DNA from 3 places in the Synechococcus sp. WH 8016 genome. Region 2 is predicted to be linked to each of the others. Evidence: predicted binding sites of a transcription regulator. Region 2 holds the regulator's gene; each other region holds the start of a gene.
What was found. Region 2 encodes NtcA, which controls nitrogen genes in cyanobacteria. Its sites were predicted from a motif close to GTANCNNNNGNTAC; they were not measured.

Region 1 (5,591 bases), on a different contig from region 2:
CGGGGATGAGGGGTGCCATCAAAAAAAGCCTTAGCGAATGGGGTCATGCAGGGTCACGAGTTTGGTTCCATCGGGAAATACCGCCTCGATTTGGACTTCATCCACCAACTCTGGAATGCCCTCCATCACCTGGTCGCGGCTCAGCCAAGTGCTGCCTTCCTGCATCAGGTCGGCCACAGTTTTCCCATCGCGTGCGCCTTCTAAAACCAAGAAGCTGAGCCATGCCACGGCTTCAGGGTGGTTGAGTTTGAGGCCACGCTGGAGTCGACGTTCTGCCAAGAGCGCAGCCGTGACAATGAGAAGTTTGTCTTTTTCCTGGGGGCTGAGGTGCATGGTGACCTTGCACTCTTTCTAGTTTCTATCTCCCTGGGCCAGCGGAATGTTCAAATTGAACGCTTAGGCCTTCAATGGATGTTCTTGTAAGGGCCAGACCCTGGGAATCTGCGGAGGAGCCAGGTCTCGAGCTCGACGGGTGCGAGCCCAAATTCTGCTGAACCAAAAACGGGCATCACGGCTTGAGAAGCCGCTGTAGCGGGCGATCAGCCCCTGGGGGAGAACGCCGCAATGCATCTGGCCTTCGAGATCCTCTCGATCTTGCCGAACGTCATCGATGAGGGTGTTGATCGTTTCTGTAGGAAGAGGGAAGGGTGCCGCCCAAACCAGGGTGCCGAAGACGGGTTGTTGATTGAGTCCATGGATTCCCTTCAGCGCTGCGTCGCTGATTTCGAGTCTGTCAACAAGTTCCCAGCGCTGACCTTCAGGCGTTTGGCGTTGGATCTGAACGCCTGATCTCCAGCACCCCCGCCCCAAGGTTTCGTTTGCGGCAGTGCGCCCGAGACGCACAATTTCTGCGCTGAGAAAGGATCCATCCATCGGCAAGGTGACGCTGAGGTTTTGCTCAAACAGAGCGTCGGCGTAGAGCACAAGCTCTTGGGGTAGCCACTCCAAATCGCTCTCTGCATCCAGCTCTGCCACCACCTGTTGGCGGGCCCATGCACCTCGGGGATGGCGTTGGCTGCGACCGACGGATCCATACACCTTTTGCGCGGCCACGCTGGTGATCAGGCAGCGACTGTTCGATTTCAAGCTGAGGTTGATGCTCAATTGATCTCCCCCCACGAGACCGCCAGCGGTGTGAAGCAGTGGCAGCTCGCAGCGCCCGTTCTTCCCCCGCCCGGCGCGCATTAACTTAAGGGGCGCGGTGCAGCCCCCCTGAAATTGACTGCCGCTGCGGCCTTCAGCAAACAGCAGGTTGCAGGTGCCGTGCCATGGGTCAAGTCGATGCATCTACGCACGCTCGACGCCAACTCTGCTTAGCTCTGTAGCAAGCACTACCAAATAAAAGTGTGCTGTTTGGGCAGTCTTTGTTGTGTGATCTCTTTGGCTGTCTGAACCCTTGGATGTTGGCTTGATCGTGTTGGACCATCGCCTCTTGTCTGAGGAGCCATTGCCGGACGCCACCCCGGCGGCCATGGAGTTGCCGCTGAGTGCGGATCAGCGCACGGTGCTGCGCGGACGTCGTCGCACAGTGTGTGGTCGAGACGTGTTGTTGCAGCTGCCGCGTGAGCGCCCGTTAACACCAGGTGATCGCCTCACCGATGCGCATCATCAGGTGCATGTGCTGGTGACTGCGGCTCCTGAGGAGTTGTTGCGAGTGGAGGCAGCAACGCCGCTTGCATTGCTTGAAGCTGCTTATCACCTAGGAAATCGTCATGTGGCTCTTGAGTTGCATGAGCATGAGCTGTTGTTGCTCAACGACTCCGTCCTCGCCACCATGCTTAACGGTCGCGGATTGAAGGTGACACGGTGTTGCCGTCCCTTCATGCCAGAAGGCGGTGCTTACATCGGCCATCAGCACGCATGACATCGCTTGCATTGCTGCAGTTGGTGAGTCCTGCCTTGCCCGTTGGCGCTTTTAGCTATTCCGAGGGTCTTGAAGTTTTGATCCAGAATGGTTCATTGATTGATGAATTAGATCTCCAACATTGGATTGAAGCGGAGCTTCAAAGGGGTGCCCTGAGGTTGGAGGCTGCGGCGTTAAATCCATTGCGCGTCCAGCTTCAACACTGGGAGCAAGAAAGGTCAGAGATGCCCAGCGAGTTGATGTCTTTGGATGGGTGGTTGTTGGCTTTGAGGGAGTCGGCTGAGGTGCGTGCCCAGCAAGGACAGATGGGCGGTTCTTTGCTGCAATTGATGGTTGATCTTGGACATCCATTGCCTCAGCCGGTGGTGCTGGCTTGGCCGGCGGCCTGGGCTTGGGCTGCTTTGTCGTTGAAGATTTCTGAGTTGGAGATGGTGGAGGGTTATCTCTACGGTTGGGTTGCGAATCAGCTCAGTGCAGCGGTTCGCTTGGTGCCGCTGGGTCCCACTACGGCTCAACGGATCCAGCAGCAGCTGTTGCCGATGATTCGTGAACAGGCATCTGTTTTGAAAGATCAAGACCCGTACACCCTTTGGTGTGGTGGTGCTGGTGCGGGGTTGGCCCAGTTGGCGCATGCTGAGTTGTATTCACGTTTGTTCCGGAGCTGATGAGCAGCAAACTCAGGCTTGGCATCGCCGGGCCGGTGGGCTCAGGCAAGACAGCGCTCGTGGAAGCGCTGTGCAGGAGATTGCGCAACCGCCTGCAATTGGCGGTTGTGACCAATGACATTTACACCCAAGAGGATGCCCAATTCCTGACGCGTTCAGGTGCCTTAGAGCCTGAGCGCATCCGTGGGGTTGAAACCGGAGGGTGCCCGCATACGGCGATTCGAGAAGACTGCTCCATCAACCGAGCGGCTGTGGGTGAACTGGAATGTCAGTTCCCAGGGCTTGATTTGGTGATGGTGGAGAGCGGAGGTGACAATCTTGCGGCCAGTTTTAGCCCCGAATTAGTCGACCTTTGTATTTATGTGATTGATGTAGCGGCTGGGGACAAGATTCCTCGCAAAGGCGGTCCTGGCATTACACGATCCGATTTATTGGTGATTAACAAGATTGATCTGGCTCCCCTTGTTGGTGCTGACTTAGCCGTGATGGAACAGGACACGTTGAGGATGCGGCGGGATCGACCCTGGTGCTTTACCAACCTTCGAAATGGGGAAGGACTCGATCTTGTGGAAGCCTTTGTGTTGCAACAGATACCAAATTGACGCGTATTTGGTCTGCCGATTGGCAAATAGTCTTTGTTGATACAGGAGCTTCTTTCTTCAGATCGGTACCTTTCGAACTCCGGCGTTGAAACGTCGTTCCTCTTGTTTTGATACTCATGAGTTCATCATTGTCCAAGCGTCTCTTTGCCGGCATGGCCGCAGCGTCGCTGGGTCTGGCCGTCACAGCTTGTGGTGGTGGCGATGAGAAAGCCTCCAACGTTGAGTTTGACGACAGCGTTACCGTTGGCATTCTTCACTCTCTGACTGGCACGATGGCCATCTCTGAGTCCACCTTGGTGGATACAGAAAAAATGGCCATTGATGAAATTAATGCTGCCGGTGGTGTTGAGGTAGATGGTAAGAAGTACAAAATTGATTACATCGTTGAAGACGGTGCCTCCGATTGGCCCACGTTTGCTGAGAAGTCCAAAAAACTCATCGATCAGGACAAAGTTCCTGTTGTGTTCGGCGGTTGGACCTCTGCTAGCCGTAAGGCAATGCTTCCGGTGTACGAATCGAAAGATGCTTTCCTCTATTACCCGATTCAGTACGAAGGCCAAGAGTGTTCGAAAAATATCTTCTATACCGGCGCGACTCCTAACCAGCAGTCTGAGCCAGCGACCAGCTTTATGTTCGAGAAGTCGCCAGCTGCAGGCAAGCCCTTCTATTTAGTGGGATCTGACTACGTGTTCCCTCGTACGTCTAACACCATCACGAAGGAGCAGGTGAAGTCTCTGGGTGGAGAAGTTGTTGGTGAAGATTATTTGCCTCTTGGCAATACAGAAGTTGCTCCGATCATTGCCAAGATTAAAAAGGCTTTGCCTGATGGCGGTGTGATTATCAACACCCTCAATGGTGACCAAAATGTTGCTTTCTTCAAGCAAATTCAGGATGCCGGAATTACTCCTGAAAATGGTTATTATGTGATGAGCTATTCCATTGCTGAAGAAGAAATCAGCACAATTGGACCCGAGTTCCTTGAAGGTCATTACGGCGCTTGGAACTACATGATGTCCATTGATACGCCGGCATCCAAGAAGTTTGCTGCTGACTTCAAGGCCAAGTATGGAGCTGACCGTGTTGTCGCTGACCCTCAAGAGTCTGCATACAATATGGTGTACCTCTGGAAGATGGCTGTTGAAAAAGCCGGTACTTTTGATGACGACAAAGTACGTGAAGCCCTGATTGGTATCAAGTTCGATGCTCCTCAAGGCCCAATTGAGGTTCGTCCTAACCATCACATCTCTCAAATCGTTCGGATCGGAGCGATTACTGCAGATGGTCAGTTCGAAATCGTAGAAGAGTCGGACAGCCCAATTGATCCTCAGACTTGGAACCAGTTTGAGCCCACATCGAAGGGCTTTGCTTGCGATTGGTCTGATCCCAGTAAGGGAGAGAAGTACAAGCTCTGATCATGAATAGCTCCATCGACTGATGGCTTGCTTTTGGAGGGGTCCCTTGGGGGCTCCTCTTTTCATTTTTTTCGCTTACTAGACACCCCCCGTGCAACTGCTTTTCGAAAGTTTGTTCAACGGTGTGGCCATCGGCTCTGTGTTGCTGATGGCCGCCCTTGGACTGGCCATTGTGTTTGGCTTGATGGGTGTGATTAATCTCGCTCACGGCGAATTAATTATGCTTGGTGCCTATACCACCTATGTGGTACAGCTCATTTTCAAACTTCCCCTTCTTGCGCCTATTTACAACGCCTACGTATTGGTTGCTATTCCATGCGCCTTCGTTGTGAGTGGTGTTGTTGGTATTTTGCTTGAACGCACAGTAATACGACGTCTATATGGGAGTCCACTGGAGACTCTGCTTGCTACGTGGGGTGTCAGTTTGATTCTCCAGCAGTTTGTGCGCAGCGTTCCGCTTGCCTATGCGGCAGGAATGGTTGTGTTTCTAGTGCTCGGATTCAGTGTTCCGTTGTTTCTTCCGAAGACCTTATTGGAGGGTCGTCAATCTCGGTTTGTGCGACTAGGTGGTTGGGCTGTTTCTGCTTTCATTGGTGTGTTATTTGCGGGTGGATTGGCCTCGCAAATTAGCCGTATTGCTAAGGCAACATCCCGCAATGTGGATGTCACCGCTCCGAAGTGGATGCGCGGTGGTCTCGAATGGATGGATCTCACGTTTCCTGTCCCACGCCTTGTGATCATTGTGATGACGTTGATCGCCGTTGTTGGGGTGATCTGGTTCCTCAACCGCAGTGTTTGGGGTATTCGGATTAGGGCAGTCACGCAGAATCGTTCGATGAGCGATTGCCTCGGCATTCCGACTGACACCGTTGACGTCCTTACCTTTGGGATCGGTTCTGGTTTGGCGGGGGTGGCTGGCGTTGCTGTGTCGTTGTTGGGTTCGGTGGGTCCCAACGTTGGAACCTCTTACATCGTGGGCTGTTTCATGGTGGTGGTGCTCGGTGGTGTTGGCAATCTTCTCGGCACCGTGTTGGCTTCCTTTGCGATT
Region 2 (5,591 bases):
CGGGGAGCGATTGGACGCTGAGCGGCGTCGAGTTGAACGAGCGAAAGACGGTCTGGGAAGTTCAACCTGGTCAGCTCATCAGCTTGGTTTTGGAGCGCGTTCAATCCTCGTGATCATCAAACGGATCGTCGAGGTTTTTGGATGGCGGTCCAAAGGCGGTGTAGACCCCCAACCCTGTTAACCCAAGCAGGGCCGCCAGCACCGCAATCGCCACTGACATGGCCGGGGACGAACTTTCCATCACAACTCTCCACAGGATCGACGCCTTTACGGGTCGTAGCCCCTACAGTATCGAGACTTAATTCCACCCGAGACTTCAGCGCTGCCATGGCTCAACGCACCCGTCTGGGAGATTTGCTCCGCCCCCTTAATTCGGAATACGGCAAGGTTGTCCCTGGTTGGGGAACAACACCAGTGATGGGCATCTTTATGGCCCTCTTCCTTGTGTTCTTGCTGATCATTCTCCAGCTGTACAACAAGTCGCTGATCCTCGAAGGAATCAATGTCAACTGGAACGGCTTGGGCCTCGGCTGATCTCAGCGAATGAATGTTTTCGGCATTGGCCTGCCAGAGATGGCCGTCATCGCGGCGGTCGCTCTTTTGGTGTTTGGCCCTAAACGGCTTCCCGAGTTCGGTCGCACCTTGGGAAAAACTTTGAAGGGTTTTCAATCGGCCTCCAAAGAGTTTGAGCGCGAAATTAATAAGGCCATGGCCGACCCTGAACCTGTGGCAGATCAGGCGAAAGCGGTTGATCAGGCAACAGTTTTAGAGGCATCCGTAGAGGCCGCTGTTACGCCTGCGGTTGCGCCAAAATCAGAGCCGACACCCCCCTCCGATTGATTTGATGAATCGCGGTGATCTCCGCTTGGTGGTGGGGTTGGGGAATCCAGGCAATCGTTATGCCAACACCCGTCATAACGTGGGCTTCATGGCCTTGGAGCGGCTGGTCTCTCGCGAGGGTGGTGCTTTTCGTTCGACGCCCAAGCTCCAAGGTCAGCTTGCTGATCTGGGCTCGGGAGAGCGGCGATTGCGCTTGTTGATGCCCCAAACGTTCATGAACGACAGCGGCCGCTCGATTCGGGCTGCGCTCGATTGGTTCGGGTTTGAGCTCCATCAGCTATTGGTGCTCGTGGACGATATGGATCTGCCGCTTGGTCGTTTGCGTTTACGCGCCCGCGGCTCTGCTGGTGGCCACAACGGCCTGAAAAGCACCATCCAGCATCTCGGCACCCAGGATTTTGCGCGTCTGCGGATAGGCATCGGTGCACCCGGGCAAAATCCCAGTGAGCGCAAGGCGCGAACGGTGTCGCACGTCCTGGGAAGTTTCAGTCGTGAGGAGGAGCCCCTGCTCGACAAGGTGCTGGTGGAGGTGGTCGATGGTTTGGAGCGGATTCAGCGGCAAGGTCTCGACCTCGCCGGCAATCACATCAATGGGCTTCAGTTGGCTCCCACCAACCCTGAGGCGTGATGGCAGCGCTCCCCGTTACCACCGCCCACTTACGGGTTCAACGCCAGAGTTTTGCAGATCAATGTTTGGAGGGAGACGTCCAGGCCGGAGGCTTCAATTGGCAGTTCAGCTGGTTTTTTGATCGTGGCGAGTTGAGTGTGGAGCCGTCCTTGGGGCGCGCGTTGATTCAAGACGCGCTGCTTCGCTTTCTTGTGAAATCTGACTATGACCTGGAACCGGGAGGGGACTACACCTTCACCGTGAGAGCCCGGTTCTGAGGGGATCGGGACCCGGCCATTGCAATGGTCGATCGAGATAGTCCTCGAGGATGACGAGCGCGGCGATGGCATCAAGATCGCCCGATGGGATGCGTAGGCCTTTGGGAAGCAAGCGTTTCCAGCCCCGTGCCGGCCATAACTGCCAGTAACGCTCTCTGGCTCGAAGGGTGGTTCCCGTTTCGTCGACGACGCGGATCGGCAGGCTTGCAGGCAGTTGTTGTTGCCAGATCATGCTGCTGGTGCCATCCCCGATCACCAGTTCAGCAATCTGGGCGGTGTCCCCCTGAGCGTCCGCCATCCAGACGCGAAGCTGATCAAGGACTTGAGCGCTGGGGGTCACCATCCCTTGAAGCACGGTGTTCGTGGCGGTGTCTGCGAGGAGCAATCCGCATTTGCTTCGGCCAGGATCCATGGCGACAACGCGAGTCATCGGCTGAGACGCAGCTGGATGGCGATGGGATCTGCTGTTTCGCTGCGGCGTAACGCCACCGCTTCCAGCCCCGCGAGTCCTCCGTTGCGGTCGATCAGCTCTTGGCCAAGCGCATTGATGGCATTGCCATCAAACTGCAATCCCTTGCTGAGAGAACCGCGTCTTTGCACCTCGGCCAATGTGGAGGCGAGGAGAAGGTTCAGCCGATTGCGTACGGCTTCAGGGTCGCGTTCATTGCTCGCCAGGGTGGTGCGTGCCAAGACCTCACCCTCCCTGGTCACCGTGACATTGGGAAGCACTTCAGGGAAGGCGTAGACAACGGTTTCGCCCAGCAGCACATTGGCGGCTGAACGGATGTTCACAACCCAGGTGCCAGGTTTGCGAATCGTTTGTTCCAAGCGCTTGATGTCAGGCCTCGGAACCAGCAGGATCTGACGCTTTGCCGGTTGGCCAGGCAGGACCTGTTGATAGGCCTGAAGATTGGCGTCTCGGAGCAACTGATCGATCACCGTTTTTGCCTGATCGGGGCGTTCGAGTTTCAGGGTCACGGTGGCAAGCGGCTGCCCGCTGCTGATGGCGACGTTGCCGCGCCGCAGCGCGAGGAGCGTGTCTTCCAGTTGATTGAGTTCTTTCTCGCCATCGCGAATTTGCGTGCGCACGGCAGAGAGTTCCTGTTCGGTGCGTTGGATCTCGATATCTTTGGCATCTACGTCTTGGCTCAAGCGCTGTCGCTCCGCTTCCAAGGATCGGGTTTGTTCCTGGAGGGGCTTGAGGGTGCGACGCAGTTCTGCCGCGCGTTCTTGGGCCGTTGTGAGCTCCTTGCTAGCTTGCTCCTGAGCGCTTTTGCTGGTTTTGAGATCGGCGCGACTGCTCCTTAATTTGGCTTCGAGAGCATTCAGTTCAAACAGCCCGACCCTGAGTTGCCGACTGACCAAGAGCAGGAGTCCAAGGGAAAGCGCACTAATTAGACTGCCGGTCAACACCGTGATCACCACGGCTGTGCGCTTGGGACGCAGTCCAAGCAAGCTCAGCCGAGCTTTCCCCACGCGAGAGCCAAGGCGGTCCCCCAGGGTTGAGAGCACGCCTCCAAGCACAAGCAGGGCGAGAAGTAGAAACCAGCCGGTCACGGAAAATGAAGGATCAGAGTTCGGATGGGAGCTCCATCTTCACCTGCATGGTCAGCTGAACCGCTTGGCGAGAGCGATTGGATCGAGAACAGTGATCTTTTTGCGATCGATATCGACAAGGCTCGATGACTTGAGGTCCCCCAGGAGACGCGTGATCGTGACGCGTGTGGACCCGATCGCCTCGGCAATGGCTTGGTGAGAAAGGCGTAAATCGATGGTGATCCCCCGTTGACCAGGCACACCGAAATCTCGACAAAGCACCAGCAGAAAGCTCACCAGCCGAGATGACATGTCTCGATGGGTGAGGGTTTCGATCATCGTTTCAGTCTGGAGAATCCTGCTGGACAGCCCCTGCAACAACAGCAATCCCACACTGGTGTCGTCTTCAATGGCCTGCCGCACGGATGTGGCTGGAGCCGTCACCATCTCCACCCTTGTGAAAGCGATTGAGTGATAAAAGCGATCGGAGCGGTGACCTGTCAGCAACGACAGAACGCCAAACAAACTGTTTTCTCGCAACAGGGCAACAGTGATTTCCTCGCCGGATTCATAAACCCTGGAGAGGCGGACGGCACCTCGACGAATCAGATAAACCTTTTCAGCGGGGTCGCCGGGGAAAAAGATGGTTTTCCCGCGCTCCACCATCTCGGTATTAGCACCATCGAGACCACGAATGACATCTTGAAGGGTGCGGGTGGCTGGAGCCGTGGGAGTTCCGAAATTCGAGCCCACCGGGCGGATGGTGGGAGGGGCGTATCGGCTGAAGCCGCGGCTGACTTCGGCCATGGTTTCTACTCGTGTATTGGGATGTTATGGATCAGCACCCCCTGTTCATGTAGCAAGGAACACGAAACCCCGCATTTTCACCTAGTGGAAAGAGCCGAATTCTGATCCTGCATGATTTGCTTGAGCCCAGGCTCGGCAAGGTCCAGTAGGTCATTGAGCTGGTGACGACTAAAGGGAGCGCCTTCCGCCGTTCCCTGCAGCTCCAGCAGATGCCCCTCTCCGTTCATCACGACATTGAGATCCACATCGGCTTGGCTGTCTTCGCTGTAGTCGAGATCGAGCAGGGGGCGATTGTGAATCACACCCACGGAGACGGCTGCCACCTGGGATTGGACAGGGTTGCTGGTGAGGACCCCTTGTTGAACCAGTCGCTCACAGGCCCGCTGAAGGGCGACCCAAGATCCGCTGATCGCGGCGGTGCGGGTGCCCGCGTCCGCCTGAATCACATCACAATCGATTTTCAACGTGTTTTCGCCGAGAGCCTGCATGTCGATGGCTGCGCGCAGGCTGCGGCCAATCAGACGCTGAATCTCCTGGGTGCGTCCGCTCAGTTTGAGGAGTTCACGGTTCTGTCGCTCTGGAGTGGATCCAGGCAGGAGTCGGTATTCGGCACTGAGCCACCCCTGGCCTTGATCTTTGCGCCAGCGAGGCACGCCTTCTTGATGACAAACGCTGCAAAGAACGGCGGTGCGTCCGCTGTGGATGATCACTGAACTCAGGGCAAATCCCATCGGATCCCAGCTGATCGAGAAGGGGCGAAGCTCGCCCGGCTGACGTCCGTCATTGCGAGAGGTGCCAGTCATGAGCCCACGGTGCGGAGATGCTTTGAGCCTGCCAGGTGGCTAGGCACACCATGGATGGTGTCAAAACACTTGTGTCTTGGACTTTCACCGCTAGATTCATCCACATCCGGATTTGCCGGACATCGGCGAATGTGATGACCGTCAGCCTCAGCCCTACCCATCATTCCCGTGAGTCGCGGACTGTTGACCACAGGACTCTCGAGCAAGCAGGACTCAGGCGACTCCCCTCCGTGGAGGTTCGTCCACCGCTGCATTTGGTGGCTCCGGAAGGTCAGCTTCAGGTGCATACCGCCTCCTTTCGGGGGAGTTTTTCTGGTGTTCTGAGCCAGGCGCTGCGCACGGCAGGCCTGGGGAGCCATGTCTTAATTGCTCAGTTTCTTAAGGGTGGAGTGGGCCAAGGCCCTCAAAGCAGCCTCACCCTCTGCGATCGGCTGAGATGGTTGCGCCCTTCCGTGACGGAATGTCTCTCAGATGCTGCTGATAGCCGCGATGACGAGGTCAAAGAGGCGGTTCAGGCGGTTTGGCAGATCTGCAAAACCCATCTTTTAGAAGGCACGTTGGATCAACTCGTGTTGGATGAGATTGGCTTGGCAATCGAGCTGGGCTATCTGAGTCATGAGGATGTCTTGTCGGTGTTGGAGCAACGGCCATCCGCCATGGATGTGATTGTGACGGGGCCCGCGATCCCTGCAGAGATGATGGAGATGGCTGATCAAGTGA
Region 3 (5,591 bases), on a different contig from region 2:
GGATGCCGGCGGCGGCGGCAATGTGGATCGCTGCTGGGAAGGCGTCGTTGGTGGACTGAGAGCGGTTGACGTGATCGTTTGGATGAACAGGCTGATGGCTGCCTAAGGGCTCTCCTTCGCCCTGGGATATCAGGTTGCTGATCACCTCATTGACGTTCATGTTCGTTTGGGTGCCGCTACCGGTTTGCCAAACCCTCAGGGGGAATTGATCGTCGTAACGGCCCTCGGCGATCTCACTCGCCACTTTCACGATCAGGTCGCGTCGGCTGTCATCCAACACTCCCAGGCGAGCATTCACGATTGCTGCCGCTTGTTTGATCTGCGCTAGGGCATGGATCAGTTCAACAGGAATGCGGTCATCGCTGATGGCGAAGTTTTGGAGAGACCGCTGGGTCTGTGCCCCCCAGAGGGCCTTAGCTGGCACCTCGACCGGTCCCATGCTGTCGTGTTCAGTCCTAGTTGTTTGGGTCATCACTTGGCGTCAGGGCGAAGCACCAGCACGATGATGAGCAGCATCCCGCTGACGCTCACCACCACGTAAATCCAGTCGGCATAGGGCGTCCAGAACATTGACTCAGAGGCCGAGTCGATCCCAGACCACTCCCAGATTGGCCTGGTGCAGCTGGGTGCTGAAACACTCCGCCAATTGATCTGCGCTGAGCTTGTTGCTCACCTCGGGATCGCTTTGAAGGTTGGCGCGGAAGTCGCCACCGTTGGTGTTCCAGGCGCTGTGGGCGTTGCGCTGTACAACTTGATAAGCATCCTCCCGGCTCATTCCCCCATCCACGAGGGCGAGCAGGACCCGTTGGCTGAAGACCACGCCTCCGTAGACGTTCATGTTGCGGACCATGTTCTCTGGGTAAACCCCGAGGCCAGAGATGACGGCGGTCATCTCTCGCAGCATGAAGTGCAGGGTTGCAGAGCAGTCCGGCAGCATCATCCGCTCTGTTGAGCTGTGGCTGATGTCACGTTCGTGCCAGAGAGCCACGTTTTCCAGGGCAGCTACCACATAGCTGCGCAGCACGCGCGCTAACCCGCTGATCCGTTCGCTGCGAATCGGGTTGCGTTTGTGGGGCATGGCCGAGCTGCCTTTTTGCCCCTTAGCGAAGCTTTCTTCGACCTCCAGAACATCGGTGCGCTGCAGGTTGCGAATTTCGGTGGAGAAGCGATCGAGCGAGGCCCCAACCAGGGCCAGCACCTGCACGTAGTCCGCGTGGCGATCGCGAGAGATCACCTGGGTGCTCGCCGTGTCGGGAGTGAGGCCGAGAATGTCGCAGGTGATCTTCTCCACCTCTGGATCCGTATTGGCGTAGGTGCCCATCGCTCCGCTCACCTGGCCTACGGCCACATCACGCTCCAGGCGAGCCAAACGTTCACCATTGCGGCGGGTTTCAGCCAGCCAGCCAGCCAGCTTGAAGCCAAAGGTGATCGGTTCTCCATGGATCGCGTGGGAACGGCCGATCATCACGGTGGCTTTGTGTTCCACCGCCAGCTTGGCAATCGCGGCGTCCAAGGCGGCCAACTCTTGGCGCAGGAGAGCGACGGAGGCTTTCAACTGCAGCGCCAGGCCCGTATCGAGGACGTCGCTACTGGTCATGCCGACGTGGATGTAACGCCCGGCATCGCCAACGTGCTCGTTCACATTGGTCAAGAAGGCGATCACGTCATGGCGAACCTCGGCCTCGATCTCAAGGATCCGCTCCGGTTCAAACGCCGACTGTTCGCGAATCGTTTGCATCGCGTCCTTGGGGACACGACCAAGCCTGCAGTTGGCCTCACAGGCTGCAACCTCAACATCCAGCCAACTTTGGTATTTGGCCCGGTCTGTCCAGATCTCGCCCATCTCGGGCAGGGTGTATCTCTCGATCAAGGGCCAGCGCGTGGCGACAACTCAACCAATGTATGGCGCTGAAGGCTGGGATATGGCGTGTGGCGTTAAGCAGAGGTGAGGCGGCGATGCTCCACTTCCCACTGAACGTTCTGTCCCCAGGCTTGCTGACGGACCCAGCACAGGCCTCCCCGACATTCGATCACTTGAAAGGGGGGGAGATCCTTGGGGTGGTTATCGAGGGTGACAAATGAGCCTGGAGCCAAGAGTTCGAGGACGCGGTTCGAAGCCCCCCTGGACTTGCGACAGAATCTGGCCCGAAGGGATGGGCGGCGTCCGCTTTTGATATTGAAGACGTTGTTGGCTGACACGGACTTGCGTGCGGCTTGCGAAGATCTTCAGGGAGGTCTGCGGAACTCGGGGAGGAACTCCGGTATTTGTTTCGGTTTCACGGTGCTTTCATGTCGAAATGGCTCGTAAACAGCGTTTAGATCTCCACATGCTGACGTTGGGTTTGGCGGCATCTCGTCAGCAAGCGCAACAACTCATTCGCGCCGGCAAGGTCAGAGACCATCGCGGCCAGCTGCTCGATAAACCAGGTCACACGGTTTTGCTCGATCTTGCGTTGATCGTGGAGCAGCCTCCTCGGTTTGTGTCGAGAGGGGGTGAAAAGTTGCTGGCAGCGTTGGAGGCTTTCCCTGTCGAGGTGGAGGGGCGCACCTGCCTTGATGGAGGAATTTCGACGGGTGGCTTCACCGATTGTTTACTGCAACATGGTGCCCGTCAGGTGTATGGCATCGACGTTGGCTATGGCCAGACGGCCTGGAGTTTGCGCACGGATGAAAGGGTTGTGCTCAGGGAGCGCACCAATTTGCGCCGATTGAGCGCAGCTGAGCTGTACGGGCCTGATGACGTTCTTCCCACCCTGGCTGTCGCAGATGTGTCGTTTATTTCTTTGGCACTCGTGCTTCCGGCGATTCGCGCCTTGTTGGAACCGCAGGGAAGCGAAGCCTTGGTGTTGGTTAAGCCTCAGTTTGAGGTGGGACGCGAACGGGTGGGGAAAGGCGGAGTGGTGCGAGATGGTTTGGCTCACAGGGATGCAATTTCATCAGTGATCTCCGCGGCACACTCCCAGGGCTGGAATGCCCAGGGAGTTGTGGGGTCTCCGATTACCGGTCCAGCCGGCAACCACGAGTACTTGTTGTGGTTAGGCGAGCATGATCAAGACCACCTCTCTGATGAAGTGGTTCGGAAGGTGGTTCAGGAGACCCTGCAATCAGAGGGCTGAACTGTCGCGATCGCCTGTGCGAATGCGCACCACGGTTTCGACTGGGGAGACAAAAATCTTGCCATCGCCGATCTCGCCTGTTTTTGCTGCTTCTGCAATGGCGTTGATCACATCATCGACGCGGTCATCGTCGATCACCACCTCAACTTTCAGCTTCTGCAGAAACTCAACAGTGAATTCAGAACCGCGATAGCGCTCCACTTGCCTCTTCTGACGACCGAATCCGCGCACTTCGCTCACGGTCATGCCGACGATGCCGGCATTAACCAAAGCCAACTTGACATCTTCAAGCTTGAAGGGACGGATGATGGCTTCGACCTTTTTCATGGAATTGTTGAGTAATCGATCTTTCGAGTGTGTCAGGAATTGAGCTGAGATGACAGGGCCGGAAGAGGAGAAAGGTTCAATCCGGCGTTCGAAGCGTCCTCAATCAGCTCATCGACATTGGCTGGGCTCAGCGTGGCAAGGCCCTCAGCCAGAAGCTCCCAATGGGACTTTTCAAAATGCGTTTGGAGCCAGAGCATGCCGTGGACACTCTCAGGCTGGAGTCGGAAGGCCTGTCCTTCGCTAATCAGTCTGAGATCCATCGCATACACATCCATTTGAGAACCATTAGGCCTGCATTTCGGCCTGTGGGTTGTACGCGTTGATACCAAATCAAACAGCACAGAGGTCCACGCAGCGGTTGTGGATGGCTGGCTTTAAGGTCGAGCGCTGAAGATTTCCGTATTCGTTTTATGAGCAACCCCGGCACTGAGCTCACCAAAACTCCGCTGTATGGCGAAAGGGCTATTGCAGATGCCGAGTTGATCTGTTTCGACAACCCAAGGCCTGGGCGCCCCTATGAGGTGTCGATCGAATTGCCAGAATTTACCTGCCTCTGCCCGTTCTCTGGTTACCCGGATTTCGCTGTGTTGCGCTTGATTTATCAGCCGGGACCTCGGGTGGTCGAGCTGAAAGCGATCAAGTTGTACGTCAATCATTACCGCAACACTTCGATCTCTCATGAAGAGGTGGCGAACAAAATTCTTGATGATCTCGTTACGGCCTGTGCCCCTGTATGGATGGAGCTAGAAGCTGATTTCAACCCTCGTGGCAACGTTCACACGGTTGTGAGGGTCAGTCATGGGAGCCGTCAACCCTGCTGATCAGGACTGGTAATTCAGCCGCGAAGCCAGCGAGATTGCGATTGCATAGTCCGCCGATGTGCAGCTTTCTGTGGGATGGCTGCAAGGTTTCTGGGTCAAGCACGGCCCAGAGTTGTCGGGTTGCGATCAAGCTGAGCCCTCCGCCAAGCAGTGTGATCGCAAAGCCTGCATAAACCAGTGGGACGCCAGGGTCACGCTTAAGGAGCAGTCCGCTGGCGGGCATGATGTCGGCCACCCTCAGGGGCAATCCTTTGATTTCAGTGGATGCTCCGCCAGGTCGCAGGTTGCCGAGCAGCGATCCGTCGGCATCGAACACCTGAACAGGGCCTTGTTCGCTGCTTGTGCTCATCAGCACTGGCTCAGATCCATCCGGCCGTGTGGGAAGCACCAGACCCCAAATTTGTTCACCGAGTTCGGGAAAACTCCGAAGAGGTAATTGCAATTCAGGGCTCTTACCAATTTGCACGGTGATCGCAGCCAGCGACCAATCCGCTTGATAGACCGTCATCCCTCGATAGCGGAGTGGATGATTCACGCTGATCATGCGCTGCTCTGAGGGGCCTCCTGGCGGATCGAGCCTCAGCGTTGAGCGAAATTGTTCTGTGCGTCCTGCTGGATCACGCTCAATCGCGAAGCGCTCGAGGGTGAGCGAGAGCCTGTTGTTTCCAGACGGGTCTAGAAGATCGAGAGCTCGGCCAGGGGCAAGGAAGCGTTCCAAGCGATTTCCAGCCAGTGCTCCCCATGCAGCCCCGATAAGCAGCAGGACCAAGCCGGTGTGAACCAACAGGGGGCCTACCTTGCCAATTACGCCGCGCCGCGCCGCAAGGCGATCCTCATGCCTCTGGACCGCCCAGCCTTGCTGCTGGAGGTGGGAACTCAGCGCGTCTAGGGCCGATGCACCGTTGGAACAGCGAATTGATTCGGCCAGTGCCAACTTGCTCAGCTGCCTGGGTTGGCGATAGTCAATCCAGCGCATTGTGGCGAGCAGCGCTGGCCATTGACGACGCCAGCTGCAGAGGATCAAGGCCAACCCCAGCCAAGCCAAAAGGCTTAAAAACCACACGCTGGAATAGATGCTGTCCAGCTGCAGTTGCAACATCTGCTCGCCGTTGATCAATCCGAGCCATGGGTCCGCATTGAAACGCTCGAGATACAAATCAGGCGCTTCGTTCTGCGGAAGAATGGTCCCAAGGGCACTGGCTCCTGCAATGAGCAGAAGGAGCAGGATCGCCAAACGAAGATCGGAGAGCAGCGCGAAGAGTCGGCGAAGTGCAGGCATCGGATCAGGTCAATCTCGCTAACAAGGTGAGAGTGCCTGTGGCAAGAA

Region 1: urtA (urea ABC transporter substrate-binding protein) is a predicted target of NtcA. The motif match lies at 3,161-3,174, and genes of this name have one in related genera.
Region 3: queF (preQ(1) synthase) is a predicted target of NtcA. The motif match lies at 3,756-3,769, and genes of this name have one in related genera.

Annotation. Positions count from the first base shown of each region.
Region 1 covers NZ_AGIK01000003.1:245,204-250,794, reverse strand. Annotated here, with positions in the region: gene SYN8016DRAFT_RS09785 (urease subunit beta) at 1-19, opposite strand, end outside; gene SYN8016DRAFT_RS09780 (urease subunit gamma) at 31-333, opposite strand; gene SYN8016DRAFT_RS09775 (urease accessory protein UreD) at 397-1,287, opposite strand; gene ureE (urease accessory protein UreE) at 1,397-1,864, shown strand; gene SYN8016DRAFT_RS09765 (urease accessory protein UreF) at 1,861-2,529, shown strand; gene ureG (urease accessory protein UreG) at 2,529-3,131, shown strand; gene urtA (urea ABC transporter substrate-binding protein) at 3,248-4,543, shown strand; gene SYN8016DRAFT_RS09750 (branched-chain amino acid ABC transporter permease) at 4,635-5,591, shown strand, end outside.
Region 2 covers NZ_AGIK01000002.1:56,141-61,731, reverse strand. Annotated here, with positions in the region: gene SYN8016DRAFT_RS07195 (alpha-mannosidase) at 1-113, shown strand, start outside; gene psbN (photosystem II reaction center protein PsbN) at 101-241, opposite strand; gene psbH (photosystem II reaction center phosphoprotein PsbH) at 328-534, shown strand; gene SYN8016DRAFT_RS07180 (TatA/E family twin arginine-targeting protein translocase) at 544-840, shown strand; gene pth (aminoacyl-tRNA hydrolase) at 845-1,468, shown strand; gene SYN8016DRAFT_RS07170 (DUF3146 family protein) at 1,468-1,725, shown strand; gene SYN8016DRAFT_RS07165 (hypothetical protein) at 1,703-2,155, opposite strand; gene SYN8016DRAFT_RS07160 (DUF3084 domain-containing protein) at 2,152-3,282, opposite strand; gene ntcA (global nitrogen regulator NtcA) at 3,334-4,068, opposite strand; gene rph (ribonuclease PH) at 4,146-4,871, opposite strand; gene SYN8016DRAFT_RS07145 (cob(I)yrinic acid a,c-diamide adenosyltransferase) at 5,006-5,591, shown strand, end outside.
Region 3 covers NZ_AGIK01000004.1:59,533-65,123, reverse strand. Annotated here, with positions in the region: gene fumC (class II fumarate hydratase) at 1-472, opposite strand, end outside; gene SYN8016DRAFT_RS10340 (hypothetical protein) at 472-570, opposite strand; gene purB (adenylosuccinate lyase) at 575-1,870, opposite strand; gene SYN8016DRAFT_RS14585 (hypothetical protein) at 1,936-2,199, opposite strand; gene SYN8016DRAFT_RS10325 (TlyA family RNA methyltransferase) at 2,298-3,116, shown strand; gene SYN8016DRAFT_RS10320 (P-II family nitrogen regulator) at 3,105-3,443, opposite strand; gene SYN8016DRAFT_RS10315 (hypothetical protein) at 3,476-3,703, opposite strand; gene queF (preQ(1) synthase) at 3,854-4,264, shown strand; gene SYN8016DRAFT_RS10305 (cytochrome c biogenesis protein ResB) at 4,236-5,543, opposite strand; gene SYN8016DRAFT_RS10300 (cytochrome c biogenesis CcdA family protein) at 5,548-5,591, opposite strand, start outside.